Regions from separate parts of the Amycolatopsis ultiminotia genome, predicted to be linked through region 1. Evidence: riboswitches for the same ligand, from Rfam matches in the RefSeq annotation. Region 1 holds a riboswitch; each other region holds the start of a gene.
What was found. A riboswitch is a leader RNA that binds a small molecule or an ion and turns the genes downstream of it on or off. The one in region 1 is predicted to bind cobalamin.
Positions count from the first base shown of each region.

Region 2: linked by a shared signal. The riboswitch ahead of metE (5-methyltetrahydropteroyltriglutamate--homocysteine S-methyltransferase) and the one ahead of ABD793_RS23195 (hypothetical protein) in region 1 are both predicted to bind cobalamin.
Region 3: linked by a shared signal. The riboswitch ahead of ABD793_RS00700 (CoA-acylating methylmalonate-semialdehyde dehydrogenase) and the one ahead of ABD793_RS23195 (hypothetical protein) in region 1 are both predicted to bind cobalamin.

Region 1 covers NZ_BAAAZN010000010.1:123,764-127,921, forward strand. The annotation lists gene ABD793_RS23185 (VanZ family protein) at 1-607, opposite strand, end outside; gene ABD793_RS23190 (Gfo/Idh/MocA family protein) at 808-1,701, opposite strand; cobalamin riboswitch at 1,735-1,873, shown strand; gene ABD793_RS23195 (hypothetical protein) at 1,891-2,553, shown strand; gene ABD793_RS23200 (CbiQ family ECF transporter T component) at 2,540-3,619, shown strand; gene ABD793_RS23205 (ABC transporter ATP-binding protein) at 3,616-4,158, shown strand, end outside.
Region 2 covers NZ_BAAAZN010000002.1:549,189-553,346, reverse strand. The annotation lists gene ABD793_RS07440 (ribonucleoside-diphosphate reductase subunit alpha) at 1-593, shown strand, start outside; gene ABD793_RS07435 (ribonucleotide-diphosphate reductase subunit beta) at 609-1,682, shown strand; cobalamin riboswitch at 1,694-1,927, shown strand; gene metE (5-methyltetrahydropteroyltriglutamate--homocysteine S-methyltransferase) at 2,016-4,158, shown strand, end outside.
Region 3 covers NZ_BAAAZN010000001.1:144,071-148,228, reverse strand. The annotation lists gene ABD793_RS00705 (acyl-CoA dehydrogenase family protein) at 1-731, opposite strand, end outside; gene ABD793_RS00700 (CoA-acylating methylmalonate-semialdehyde dehydrogenase) at 735-2,234, opposite strand; cobalamin riboswitch at 2,404-2,578, opposite strand; gene ABD793_RS00695 (hypothetical protein) at 3,506-3,841, opposite strand; partial or broken gene ABD793_RS00690 (IS256 family transposase) at 3,937-4,158, shown strand, end outside.

The DNA of each region.
Region 1 (4,158 bases):
CCGAGCGGGTGGTGTGCAGCTGGACCGGGGCCTCGCAGACGGTTCGCCGCACCTGTTGCGGGATCGGCGGTACCGGCAGGTCGAAGCGTTGCCAGCCGGGGCGGGTCAGTGCTGCGCCGAGTACCGCGCCGAGGGTGTTGAGCAGGACGTCGTCGGTCGAGGTGACGCGGCCGTTGTGCAGTACCAGCTGGATCGCCTCCACCAGCACCGAACCGGCGAGTGCGAGCAGCGCGATCCGGCCGACCGAGCGCAGCCGCCGCGCCCGCAGTGGCAGCAGCGCACCCAGCGGGCACAGCAGGAGCAGGTTGCCGATCACTTGCCAGGGAGAACCGTCGCCGGAGAGCGCGGTGCCGAGGTCGGCGCCGGGAACCAGGTCGAGTGTGCTGCCGCCGGCCGTGCCGACCGGCATCGTCACCAGCAGCAGCACCAGCCCGCCGACCGTCGTGATCAGCACGTCGACGCCTGCGGTCGCGGAAGCGTGGGCAAGGCTGGCGCCACTTCTTCGGCGCCGCCGGAGTGCGAGCAGTGGCCAGCAGAGCAACGCGTAAGGCAGCGCGATCGCGGTGGCCGGAATGATCCCCCAGAAGGCGCGCAGCAGGGCTCCCATGCGCTTCCCTTCTCGAACCCCTCACCGAAACTGCTTCTTCCCCGCCCCCAAGATCACCATCGCAGCACAAGATCCCCCCGGCATGTCCAGACCCCGCACTATGCGGTGAACTTTTCCGGTGGCGCGAAACGGAGTTCCGTGCTTGCGCAGTCCATAGTGGAGCGGAAAACCCTTGCTCCACAGGGGAGAATGCGGGTTTGTCAGCCGGCCAGCGCGCGTGCTTGATCGATGATCCGGGTCAGGTGCAGACCCCGGTGCACATCACACGGGTGCGTGGTGATTCCACTCGAGACCATCGCCGCGAAATCATCCAGCAGTGCGGTGTATGAGTCGCCGGCAGTACCCGCGCGGCCCAACGTCCGGTAGCCGTGGTCGCCGTACACCGCGACCTCCACGACTGTCGGCTGCACCGGCAACCGCAGCGTGAGCGTCGCGGTGCTGCTCGCGCCGCCCTTGTGGGCGAGCAGCACCTGCCAGAGGTCGTCTTCAGCACGGTGCGCCGCAAGGACTTCGGTGATCGGGCCGAGTGCGGCGTCGAGCAGGTCGAACGCATGCGGTCCGACGTCCGCGAGCGCGCCACCCTCGGCGGACAGCCGCCAGGCCGACGTCGCGTACCGGCCGCTGAGCAGCGCGCCGGACAGCCACCGCGCGCCGCCACCACGCCAGCCGCCTGCCTGCGTGACGCCGTCCAGCCAGTCGCGGGTCTGCTGGGCGAACCGCAGGGTGAGCATCACGAGCGAGGCGACCCCGGCGGCGGTCACCGCGTCGGCCAGCCGCTGTGCGCCGGCCAGGTCGGCGGCGATCGGCTTCTCCAGGATCAGGTGCTTGCCCGCCTCCGCGGCGCGGGTCGCGATCTCCGCCTGCACGGCGGGCGGTACCGCGAAGGCGAGCGCGTCGACCTGCTCGAACAGCTCGTCGAGGTCGGTGGCGGGGACGGCGTCGTAGGCCTGAGCGAGTGCCGTGGCGGCTTCGTGGCGGCGGCTCCACACCGCACTGAGCACGGTGCCGGGGTGCTCTGCCAGCCCGGGAGCATGCACCGTGGTCGCCCACGGTCCGGTTCCGACGAGGCCGACGCGCAGCTGTCCGAGTCCCACCTCCGGAAGTGTAGGTGTGGCCGCCGTCGCTTCCGATGGGTACCTGCGGTGGGTTAACGTCAACAGGTTCTACGCCACGAACGGGGGAAGCCGGTGCGAATCCGGCGCTGGCCCGCAACCGTGAGCGGCCCTTCCGGGCCGTGAGCCGGATCGCCCGTCGTGGTCCGATCGATGCGAGGTTCATCAGACATGCGGTTCCTGCACGTGCGCCACTGGGGGCGAGTCCTCGCCGGGTGCGCACTTCTGATCGGCACCGGGCTGAGCGGGGCAGGCACGGCTTCGGCCACCGTGCCCGGTAAGGGCAGCCAGGGGTACTGCCCGGACGGCAACGGGGTCACCGTGGTCGTCGACTTCCAGGGCCTCGGCGGCGATCCGCTCATCCGCTGCGCGCCGGGGCCGCAGGAAAACGGGGTCACCGCCCTGCAGAACGCCGGGCTCGAGCTGGCCGGTACCGGCAAGTACGGCCTGTCGCTGATCTGCCGGATCGAGCGCAAACCGGCCGACCAGTCCTGCACCGACATGCCGCCGGAAAACGCCACCTGGAGCTTCTGGACCGCCACGAACGGCGGGAAGTGGGCCGCCAGCCAGGTCGGTGTGCAGAGCTGGCAGCCGCCTGCGGGCAGTTTCGAGGGTTGGTCCTTCGCGATCGACAAGTCCTACACCGACTACCCGCCACCGCGCACGGCTCCGGTGCGCAAGGCGAACGCGCCCGCGCCCGCGCCCGCCGCGGCACAAACGGCTACTTCGGACAGCGGGTTTCCGTGGGGGCTGGTGATCGGCATCGTGGTGGTCGTGCTGATCGCTGCGGCCGGGGTGGTCACCGCGGTCCGGCGCCGGCGTGGCACGGCCTAGTCCCCGTGCGCTGCATCCCGGCGCGTGGTGGGTGTGGGCGCTCGCGCTCGCAGTCGTCGCGAGCCGGACCACCAACCCGCTCCTGCTGCTACTGGTGATCGCGGTGGCCGGGCTCGTGGTGGTGGCCCGCCGCGGCGACGCGCCGTGGGCGCTGGCCTTCCGGATGTATGCACTCGTCGCCGCGGTGATCCTGGTGTCCCGGGTGCTGTTCCGGATCCTGATCGGCGGCGAGGACGGTGGGCACGTGCTGTTCACCCTGCCCACCATTCCGCTGCCCGCCGCGGCCGCCGGGATCGAACTGCTCGGTCCCACCTCCGCCGAGGAACTGCTCGGCGGCTGCTACGACGGCCTGCGGCTGGCCACGATCGTGCTCTGCGTCGGTGCCGCGAACGCGCTGGCGAACCCGAAACGCTTGCTGAAGGCGGTGCCGGGCGCGTTGTACGAGGTGGGCACTGCGGTCACCGTCGCGCTGTCGGTCGCACCGCAGCTGGTGGAGAGCGTGCAGCGGGTGCGGCGGGCTCGACGGCTGCGTGCCGGACGGACTCGCGGCCTGCGGTTCGTGAAGGGGATCTTCGTGCCGGTGCTTGCCGACGCCATGGACCGGTCGCTGCAGCTGGCGGCGGCGATGGATTCGCGAGGCTACGGCCGCCGCGGTTACCTCGGACGGCGGGTCCGGGTGCTGATCGCGGTCTGCGTGCTCGCCGGGCTGGTCGGGGTTTCGGTGGGGGTGTACGGCGTGCTGGACGGTTCGGCGTCCTGGCTCGGGGTGCCGATGCTGCTGGCCGGGCTGGTCGTGGCAGGCGCCGGATTCGTGCTCGGCGGCAGGCAGGTGCGCCGGACGACCTACCGGCCCGATCCGTGGCGGCTGCCGGAAACGCTGGTCGCATTGTGCGGGGTGGCCGGGTGCGTGCTCGTGCTGGTGGCCGATCCGGTCACGCTGGCGACCCCGGCGTCCCCGCCGACCTGGCCCGAGCTGCCGGTACTGCCGGCGGTGGCGGTGTTGCTCTGCGTGCTGCCTGCCTGGCTCGCGCCGCGTCCGGCGCTCGTCTCGGAGGTCGCCCGATGATCGAGTTCTCGCACGTTGGCGTCACTTACGAAGGGGCGCACCGGCCGGTGCTCACCGATGTCGGCTTCGAGGTCGAGGAGGGCGAGCTGTGCCTGGTCGCCGGGCGCACCGGGGTCGGCAAGTCGACTCTGCTCGGCGCGATGAACGGGCTCGTCCCGCACTTCACCGGCGGACGGCTCACCGGCCGGGTGCGGGTGGCCGGGCTCGACACCGCGGAGCATCCGCCGCGCGAGCTGGCCGAGGTCGTCGGCGTGGTCGGACAGGACCCGCCGGCCGGGTTCGTCACCGACACCGTGGAGGAGGAACTGGCCTACGCGATGGAGCAGCTGGCCGTGCCGCCGGACGTGATGCGCAGGCGGGTCGAGGAAACCCTCGACCTGCTCGGCATCGCCGAGCTGCGCGACCGTCCATTGCGGACGTTGTCCGGCGGGCAGCAGCAGCGGGTGGCGATCGGCTCGGTGCTCACCGCGCATCCGAGCGTGCTGGTGCTCGACGAACCGACGTCGGCGCTCGACCCCACCGCGGCCGAGGAAGTACTG
Region 2 (4,158 bases), on a different contig from region 1:
TGGTGAACCCGCACCTGGTCCGCTCGCTCAAGGAACGCGGGCTGTGGGACGAGGTGATGGTCAGCGACCTGAAGTACTTCGACGGCAGCCTCGGCCGGATCGACCGGGTCCCGGACGAGCTCAAGGCGCTCTACGCCACAGCCTTCGAGATCGAGTCGAAGTGGCTGGTGGACGCGGGTTCACGGCGGCAGAAGTGGATCGACCAGGCGCAGTCGCTGAACCTGTACATCGCCGCACCCAGCGGCCGCAAGCTCGACGAGCTGTACCGCTACGCCTGGCACAAGGGCCTCAAGACCACCTACTACCTGCGTGCACAGTCCGCGACGCACGTGGAGAAGAGCACCCTGCGCGGCACCGACGGCAAGCTGAACGCGGTCTCGGCCACCCCGGCCGCGGCTCCCGCGGCCGGCCCGGCGGCGGCACCGGCGCCCTCGCCCAGCCCCTCCCCTTCGCCTGCCGCCGCGGTCCCGGCGACCCCGCCTGCCGCGGAGCCGGAGACCAAGGCCGCGCCGAAGGTGGACGACGTCGACTTCGTCGCCACCGATGGTGCCGCGTGCCGGATCGACGACCCCGACTGCGAAGCCTGCCAGTAAGGAAACCCGGAAGACATGACCAACCTGGAGACCACGGACGCGACCGGCCTCGGCGAGATCGAGGTCGGCGCGGCCCGGATCAACGTCGACGACAAGCGGATGATCAACGCCCGCTCCGACGTCAACCAGCTGCTGCCGATGAAGTACCGGTGGGCGTGGGAGAAGTACCTGGCCGGCTGCAACAACCACTGGATGCCGACCGAGGTCGCCATGCAGGCCGACATCGCGCTGTGGAAGTCGACCGACGGGCTGACCGAGGACGAGCGGCAGATGCTCAAGCGCAACCTCGGCTTCTTCGCCACCGCGGAGTCCTTGGTGGCCAACAACATCGTGCTCGCGGTGTACCGGCAGATCACCAACCCGGAGTGCCGCCAGTACCTGTTGCGCCAGGCCTTCGAGGAGGCCGTGCACACGCACACCTTCCAGTACATCTGCGAAAGCCTCGGCCTGGTCGAGGGCGAGCTGTTCAACATGTACCGCGAGGTTCCGTCCATTTCGGACAAGGACGCGTGGGCACTGAAGTACACCCAGCACCTCGAGGACCCGGACTTCAAGACCGGCACACCGGAGGCCGACACCGCGTTCCTGCGTGATCTGGTGGCGTTCTACGTGATCTTCGAGGGCATGTGGTTCTACACCGGGTTCGCGCAGATCCTTTCGCTCGGCAGGCGCAACAAGATGGTCGGCATCGCCGAGCAGTACCAGTACATCCTGCGCGACGAGTCGATCCACCTGAACTTCGGCATCGACTGCATCAACCAGATCAAGATCGAGAATCCGCACCTGTGGACCGAGCAGTTCCAGCAGGAGGTGCGCGGGATGCTGCGAGAAGCCTGTGAGCTGGAGGTTTCCTACGCCCGCGACACCATGCCGCGCGGTATGCTGGGACTGTCCGCGCAGCTGTGCGAGCAGTACATGCACTTCATCACCGACCGGCGGGCGCAGCAGATCGGGCTGGCCCCCATCTTCGGCGAGAACGAGAACCCGTTCCCGTGGATGTCGGAGGCGATGGACCTCAAGAAGGAGAAGAACTTCTTCGAGACGAGGGTCATCGAGTACCAGTCCGGCGGCGCCCTCGACTGGGACTGACCGCTGCGGCTAAGCTCGGCCACGCCACTGGTTCGCCAGGGCGTGGCCGAGCTTTTTCACGTCCGGGCGAGGCAAGAGGGAACCCGGTGCGATTCCGGGACTGCCCCGCAGCGGTGAGTGGGAACGAAAGCCGTCACCACGAGGATGTGGTCCAGCACTGGGCGCCAGCGCCCGGGAAGCGACGGCGAGTAGGAGCGTGCCCGGCGCCCACGAGTCCGAAGACCTGCCCGTGGCACGCACGCCGACGGCGTGCGTGAGTCCGGGCCTCGTGGGACAGGGCGCGACCGAAGCACGGCTGCCGCGTGCCCGGACTCTTCCGGCGAGCACGTGAGGATGCATGCTGTGAACACGATCGGCACCACCGTTCTTGGCTACCCGAGGATCGGGCCGGCCAGGGAACTGAAGCGGGCGCTGGAGGCCTACTGGGCCGGCACCGGGACCGAGGACGAGCTGCTGGCCACCGGAGGGCAGCTGCGCGAACAGACCTGGACCGCACTGCGCGACGCCGGTCTCGGCTCGATCCCGTCCGGCACCTTTTCGCACTACGACCAGGTGCTGGACACCGCCGTACTGTTCGGTGCACTGCCGGAGCGCTTCACCCGGCTCGGCCTGTCGCCGCTGGACACCTACTTCGCCGCCGCGCGCGGGGTGCCGGACGCGCCCGCACTGGAGATGACGAAGTGGTTCGACACCAACTACCACTACCTCGTCCCGGAGCTGGGCCCGGACAGCCGGTTCACGCTGACCGGCACCGCCACGGTCGACGAGGTCCGCGAGGCCCGCGCGCTCGGCATCACCCCGCGTCCGGTGCTGCTCGGCCCGGTCACCTTCCTGCTGCTGGCGAAACCGGACACGCCCGGATTCCGGCCGCTGGACCTGCTGGACGAGCTGCTGCCCGCTTACGCCGAGCTGTTGCGGCAGCTGCGGGCCGAGGGCGTGGAGTGGGTGCAGCTGGACGAGCCTGCGTTCGCCGCCGACCGAAGCACTCCGGAGCTGAACGCGCTCACCCGCGCCTACCACGTGCTGGCAAAACAGGCCGACCGGCCGAAACTGCTGGTGGCCGGCTACTTCGGCGGGCTCGGCCGGGCGCTGGGCGTACTGGCCCGCTCCCCGATCGACGCACTGGCCGTGGACCTGGTCACCGATGAGTCCTTTGTGGACGCCGTGGCCGCGGAGGGCGCACTGCGGGACAAGGAGGTACTGGCCGGGGTGGTGGACGGGCGCAACGTGTGGCGCACCGATCCCGACCGTGCGCTCGTCCGGGCGCGGCGGCTCCTGGACACTGCCGCACGGGTCGGTGTCAGCACGTCGTGCTCGCTGCTGCACGTGCCCTACGACGTGGCCGCCGAACCGCGGCTCGATCCGCGGCTGCGGGGCTGGCTCGCGTTCGCCCGGCAGAAGGTCGACGAGGTCGTGCTGCTCGGCCGGGCACTCGCCGGCGCGGACGTGGATCTCACGCCCGCCCGTGAAGCGGTGGCCGACCGGGCGCGGGCCACCGAGCCGACCGATCCGGCCGTCCGCACCAGGATCGCCGGGCTGACCGAGAAGGACGCGATCCGCCCGCCGTACGCGCAGCGGGTGCTCGCCCAGTCGACCGCGCTGGACCTGCCCGCACTGCCGACCACGACGATCGGCTCGTTCCCGCAGACCGGTGACGTCCGCCGGGCCAGGGCGGCGCACCGCGCGGGACGGCTCCGCGACGAGGAGTACCGGACCGCCATGCGCGCCGAGATCGAACGCGTGGTGCGGTTGCAGGAGAACCTCGGCCTCGACGTGCTCGTGCACGGTGAGCCGGAGCGCAACGACATGGTGCAGTACTTCGCCGAGCAGCTGGCCGGGTTCGCGGCCACCGAACACGGCTGGGTGCAGTCCTACGGTTCGCGGTGCGTGCGCCCGCCGATCCTGTTCGGCGATGTGTCCCGGCCGGAGCCGATGACGGTGGAATGGGCCCGCTACGCGCAAAGTCTCACCGGCCGTCCGGTGAAGGGCATGCTGACCGGCCCGGTGACCATCCTGGCGTGGTCGTTCGTCCGCGACGACCAGCCGCTCGGCGACACCGCGCGGCAGGTGGCACTGGCCATCCGCGACGAGGTGGCCGATCTGGAGACCGCGGGCATCCGGATCGTCCAGGTCGACGAGCCCGCGCTGCGCGAACTGCTGCCGCTGCGGGCGGCCGGGCACGAGGCGTACTTCGGCTGGGCGGTACACGCCTTCCGGCTGGCCACCTCGGGCGTCGCGGACAGCACGCAGATCCACACGCACATGTGCTACTCGGAGTTCGGCGAGGTGCTGCCCGCGATCGACGCACTGGACGCCGACGTGACCAGCATCGAGGCCGCACGGTCCAAAATGGAGGTACTGGCCGATCTCACCGGCGCCGGGTTCGCCCGCGGGGTGGGACCGGGCGTCTACGACATCCACTCGCCGCGAGTGCCGGACTCCGGTGAGGTGACCGGTCTGGTGCGGACCGCACTCG
Region 3 (4,158 bases), on a different contig from region 1:
GCGGCGATGTTGAGCCGTCCACCGTCCAATGCGGACATGGCGACCCGGAAACCGCCGCCTTCGCCGCCGAGCAGTGCCATGGCCGACACGCGCACGCCGTCGAACACGACCTGGCAGGTGGGCTGGGCGTTCCAGCCCATCTTGGCCTCGTTGGGCCCGAACCTCAGCCCGGGTGTGTCCCGTTCGACGATGAACGCAGAGATCCCGTGCGCACCAGGGCCTCCGGTGCGAGCGAGAACCACGTAGACCGCCGACGTGCCGGCACCCGAGATGAACTGCTTCACCCCGTCAAGCACGTACTCGTCGCCCTCGCGCCGGGCCCGCGTAATCAACGCCGCGGCGTCCGACCCGGCCCCGGGCTCTGTGAGACAGTAGCTGCCCAGATCCTCCATAGTGGCCATCCGCGGCAGGTACCGGCGCCGCTGCGCGTCATCGCCGAACTGGTCGATCATCGCCGTGACCATGTTGTGGATCGACACGTACGCGGCAATCGACGGGCACCCACCGGCAAGCGCCTCGAAGACCAGCACCCCGTCGAGGCGGCCCAGCTCGCTGCCGCCGACGTCCTCGGGCAGGTACAGCCCACCGAACCCGACCCCGGCCGCCTTGCGTAACATGCCGGCTGGGAAGTGCTTGTCCCGGTCCCACTCCAGCGCGCGCGGGGCCAGATGCTCGGTCGCGAACTCGGCCGCCGTATCCCGCAGCGCTCGTTGTTCTTCCGTGAGGCGCATCGTCTACGCCATCGTCGGCATGACGAAGCTCGCGCTTTCCTTGGCCCCCGAGGGCCAGCGCGACGTCACAGTCTTGGTCTTGGTGTAAAATCGCACCGAGTCCGGGCCGTGCTGATTGAGGTCGCCGAAGCCGGAACGCTTCCAGCCGCCGAACGTGTGATAGGCGATCGGCACCGGGATCGGCACGTTCACCCCGACCATGCCGGTGTTCACCCGCGCGGTGAAGTCACGCGCGGTGTCGCCGTCACGAGTGAAGATCGCGACACCGTTGCCGTACTCATGCTCGCTCGGCAACCGCAACGCTTCCTCGTAATCGGCCGCACGGGCGATGCACAGCACCGGGCCGAAGATCTCCTCACGGTAGATCCGCATCTCCGGCCGCACCCGATCGAACAGGCAGCCGCCGAGGAAGAACCCGTTCTCATGACCGGGAACCGTGAGGTCCCGGCCGTCCACGACCAGCTCTGCACCTTCGGCGATCCCGATGTCGAGGTAGTCCCGCACGCGTTGCACCGCGGCCGCGCTCACCAGCGGTCCGAAGTCGACACTCTCATCCAGCGACGCCCCGACCTTCAGGCCCCGCACTCGCTTGGCCAGCCGTTCCACCAGAGCGTCAGCCGTGGCCTCCCCGACCGGCACCGCGACCGTGATCGCCATGCACCGCTCACCAGCCGAGCCGTAACCCGCCCCGATAAGGGCTTCCACAGCCTGATCCAGGTCGGCGTCAGGCATCACGATCATGTGATTCTTCGCCCCGCCGAAGCACTGCGCGCGCTTACCGTGCGCGGCGGCCTGCTCGTACACGTACTGCGCGATGTCCGACGAACCCACGAACCCCAGCGCCTCCACCCGAGGATCCACCAGCAGCGTGTCCACGGCCTCCTTGTCACCGTTGACCACGGAGAACACCCCCGGCGGCAGACCCGCCTCCCCGAACAGCTCCGCCAGCCGCAACGGCACGGACGGGTCGCGTTCGGACGGTTTGAGCACGAACGCGTTGCCACACGCGATCGCCGGTGCCGCCTTCCACAAGGGAATCATCGCCGGAAAGTTGAACGGCGTAATGCCCGCGACTACCCCCAGCGGCTGGCGCATCGAATACACGTCGATCCCCGTGCCCGCGCTGTCACTGAACTCGCCCTTGAGCAGATGCGGAATCCCGACGGCGAACTCCACCACCTCCAGCCCACGCTGAATGTCGCCGCGCGCGTCGGCCACCGTCTTGCCGTGTTCGGAAGAAAGCAGCCGCGCCAAGCGATCTTCGTCGGCGCGGACCAGGTCGAGGAACTTCATGAGCACGCGGGCGCGACGCTGTGGGTTCCACCGCGCCCACTCGCGCTGGGCCTCGGCGGCCGCGTCCACCACAGCGGTGACCTCGGCAGCCGAGGCGAGCGGGACGCGCGCCTGCACGGCACCGGTACTGGGGTCGGAGACGTCGGCGAACCGCCCGGACGTGCCCGGAACCAGTTTGCCGCCGACGAAATGGGTGAGTTCAGGGGTCATGGGCCAGCCTTTCGCGAAGGAACGCAGGACGGAGCCACCCGGGCACCGAGGTACGCGGGCAGGCGAAGCCGAAGGAACTACCGCGGATCAGCCAACGGATCTCGCGGTGGCACAGCATCTTTCACGCAGGCAGGTATCAGCCACATGCGTTCAGCTCCATCCTCGTGGACGAACACGGACACCTGCGGCCGGTATCCTGGCTCCCGGATCCGCACCGCCCCGGCCTTCCCGGCTCCCGCCAGTGACCACTCCTCGTGAGGCGGCACTACCCGGTCACAGTGGCGGGACCGCGCCGGACTCACACCGGCTTCCCTGCACCGCAGACCTGAGGACACCATAAAGTAGGAAGTCCTACCATGTCGAGCGTGCCGTACCCCTCATCTGAGTGGCGGATCAAGGAAAGGCCTGTCCCGTAGATAAACCGGCCGAGGACGGAGATCGCGACGGTGTTGGTGGTCGCGCGGCCGGTATCCCAGCCCACAGTCGACGTCAGCCGCGTAAAGACGGTGAGCGGCGGAGGTTGTCCAGCAGCGGCGCGCCCGGCACGTAGGAGAGGTAGCCGTGGTACTTGCCCGAACTCCGTGCCGAAAACACGCTCAGCCAGCACCAGCAGGAGGTACACCGTCTCAATGCCCGCCGCCCCGCGCCGAGCGGCCCGAGCCCGGCGTCAACGGCCGAGAACGTGGCAAGCGTTTTGGTGTCCCTACCGCTTCCGGACAGTTCGCCGGCACGATCACGACCAACAGCTGCATGACCTCGATAAACACGAACGGCACGTGGAGCCCATACTGCATGCTCTGCGGTTCCGCACGAACCGCCAACGGCCAGCTAACATCATCAACCCAACTACCGACACGGATCCGCACGGCTCCACTCCCACAGCCTGGTCATCGCGGCGCTCCCAGCAGCGCCACCTCGACCTCGGCTAGCGCAGTCCGGCCGAGGGCATCGGACGACAGGTGATCTGTGCTCGCGGATTACGCCGGCCAGGATGTCCGGTTGCGTGTGTTGAGAGCCGAGCCTCCCCCTCGCCGGGGTCAACCCGGGACGGGTTGCAATGGTGGGCGATGGTGCGTAGCGACAGGTGGCCTTCGAGGGCGCATCCCTTTCCGGTGCCCATGCGCAGCAAAGTGTGACCGCAGCGAGTCGTGCCACCCATACGTTCGGCGCAGGCAGCGCGAAACAGGTAGGTGCGCAACACACGCAACTGCGTTTGGCGTGCTGATCGCCTTCCGGACCGCAGATGTCGGGCCCACCCAGGGCCTCCTCTATCACTGCTTGAGCTGCCTGCGGTTGGCTGTCAGGACCTCGTCGGACAGTCCGGGATCGACCTCGGCGACAGCGCGGGAGACCACTAGCGCGCCGACCGTCTGGCAGAACAGTGCTACTGCCTGCTTTCGGGCTTCCGCCACGCTCAGTTCGGTGCCGGATTGGTGCGCGCGATCGAGCAGCATCGCGGTGATGGCACTGATGTAGCCCTCAAGCCCGCTCTGGTACTCGACCTGGGCTGCGACGCCGTGGCGTCCGGTGTCAGCTGCCAGGGCGGCTGACGCGCAGCCGGTTTCCGGGTGATCGCAGTGGGCGGCGGTGACGTATCCGTCGACCATGTCGTGCAGGCTGCGCGGGCGGAGCGGGGATGAGCCTTGCAGATGGCGGCGAGCACATCCAACGAGTCGGCGAAACCCTGATGGTAGACCTGGCGGTCTACCCAGTGATCTTCATCGACGCGATCCACGTGAAGATCCACCGACGGCAAGGCCGCCAACCGGCCGATCTATGTCGCGCTGGCGGTGACCTGCGAAGGCCGCCGAGACATCCTCGGGTTGTGGGCCGGCGACGGCGCCGGCGCACAGTACTTGCTGCACGTGCTCACCGAACTCAAGAATCGCGGTGTCGCCGACGTGCTCATGGTCGTGTGCGACGA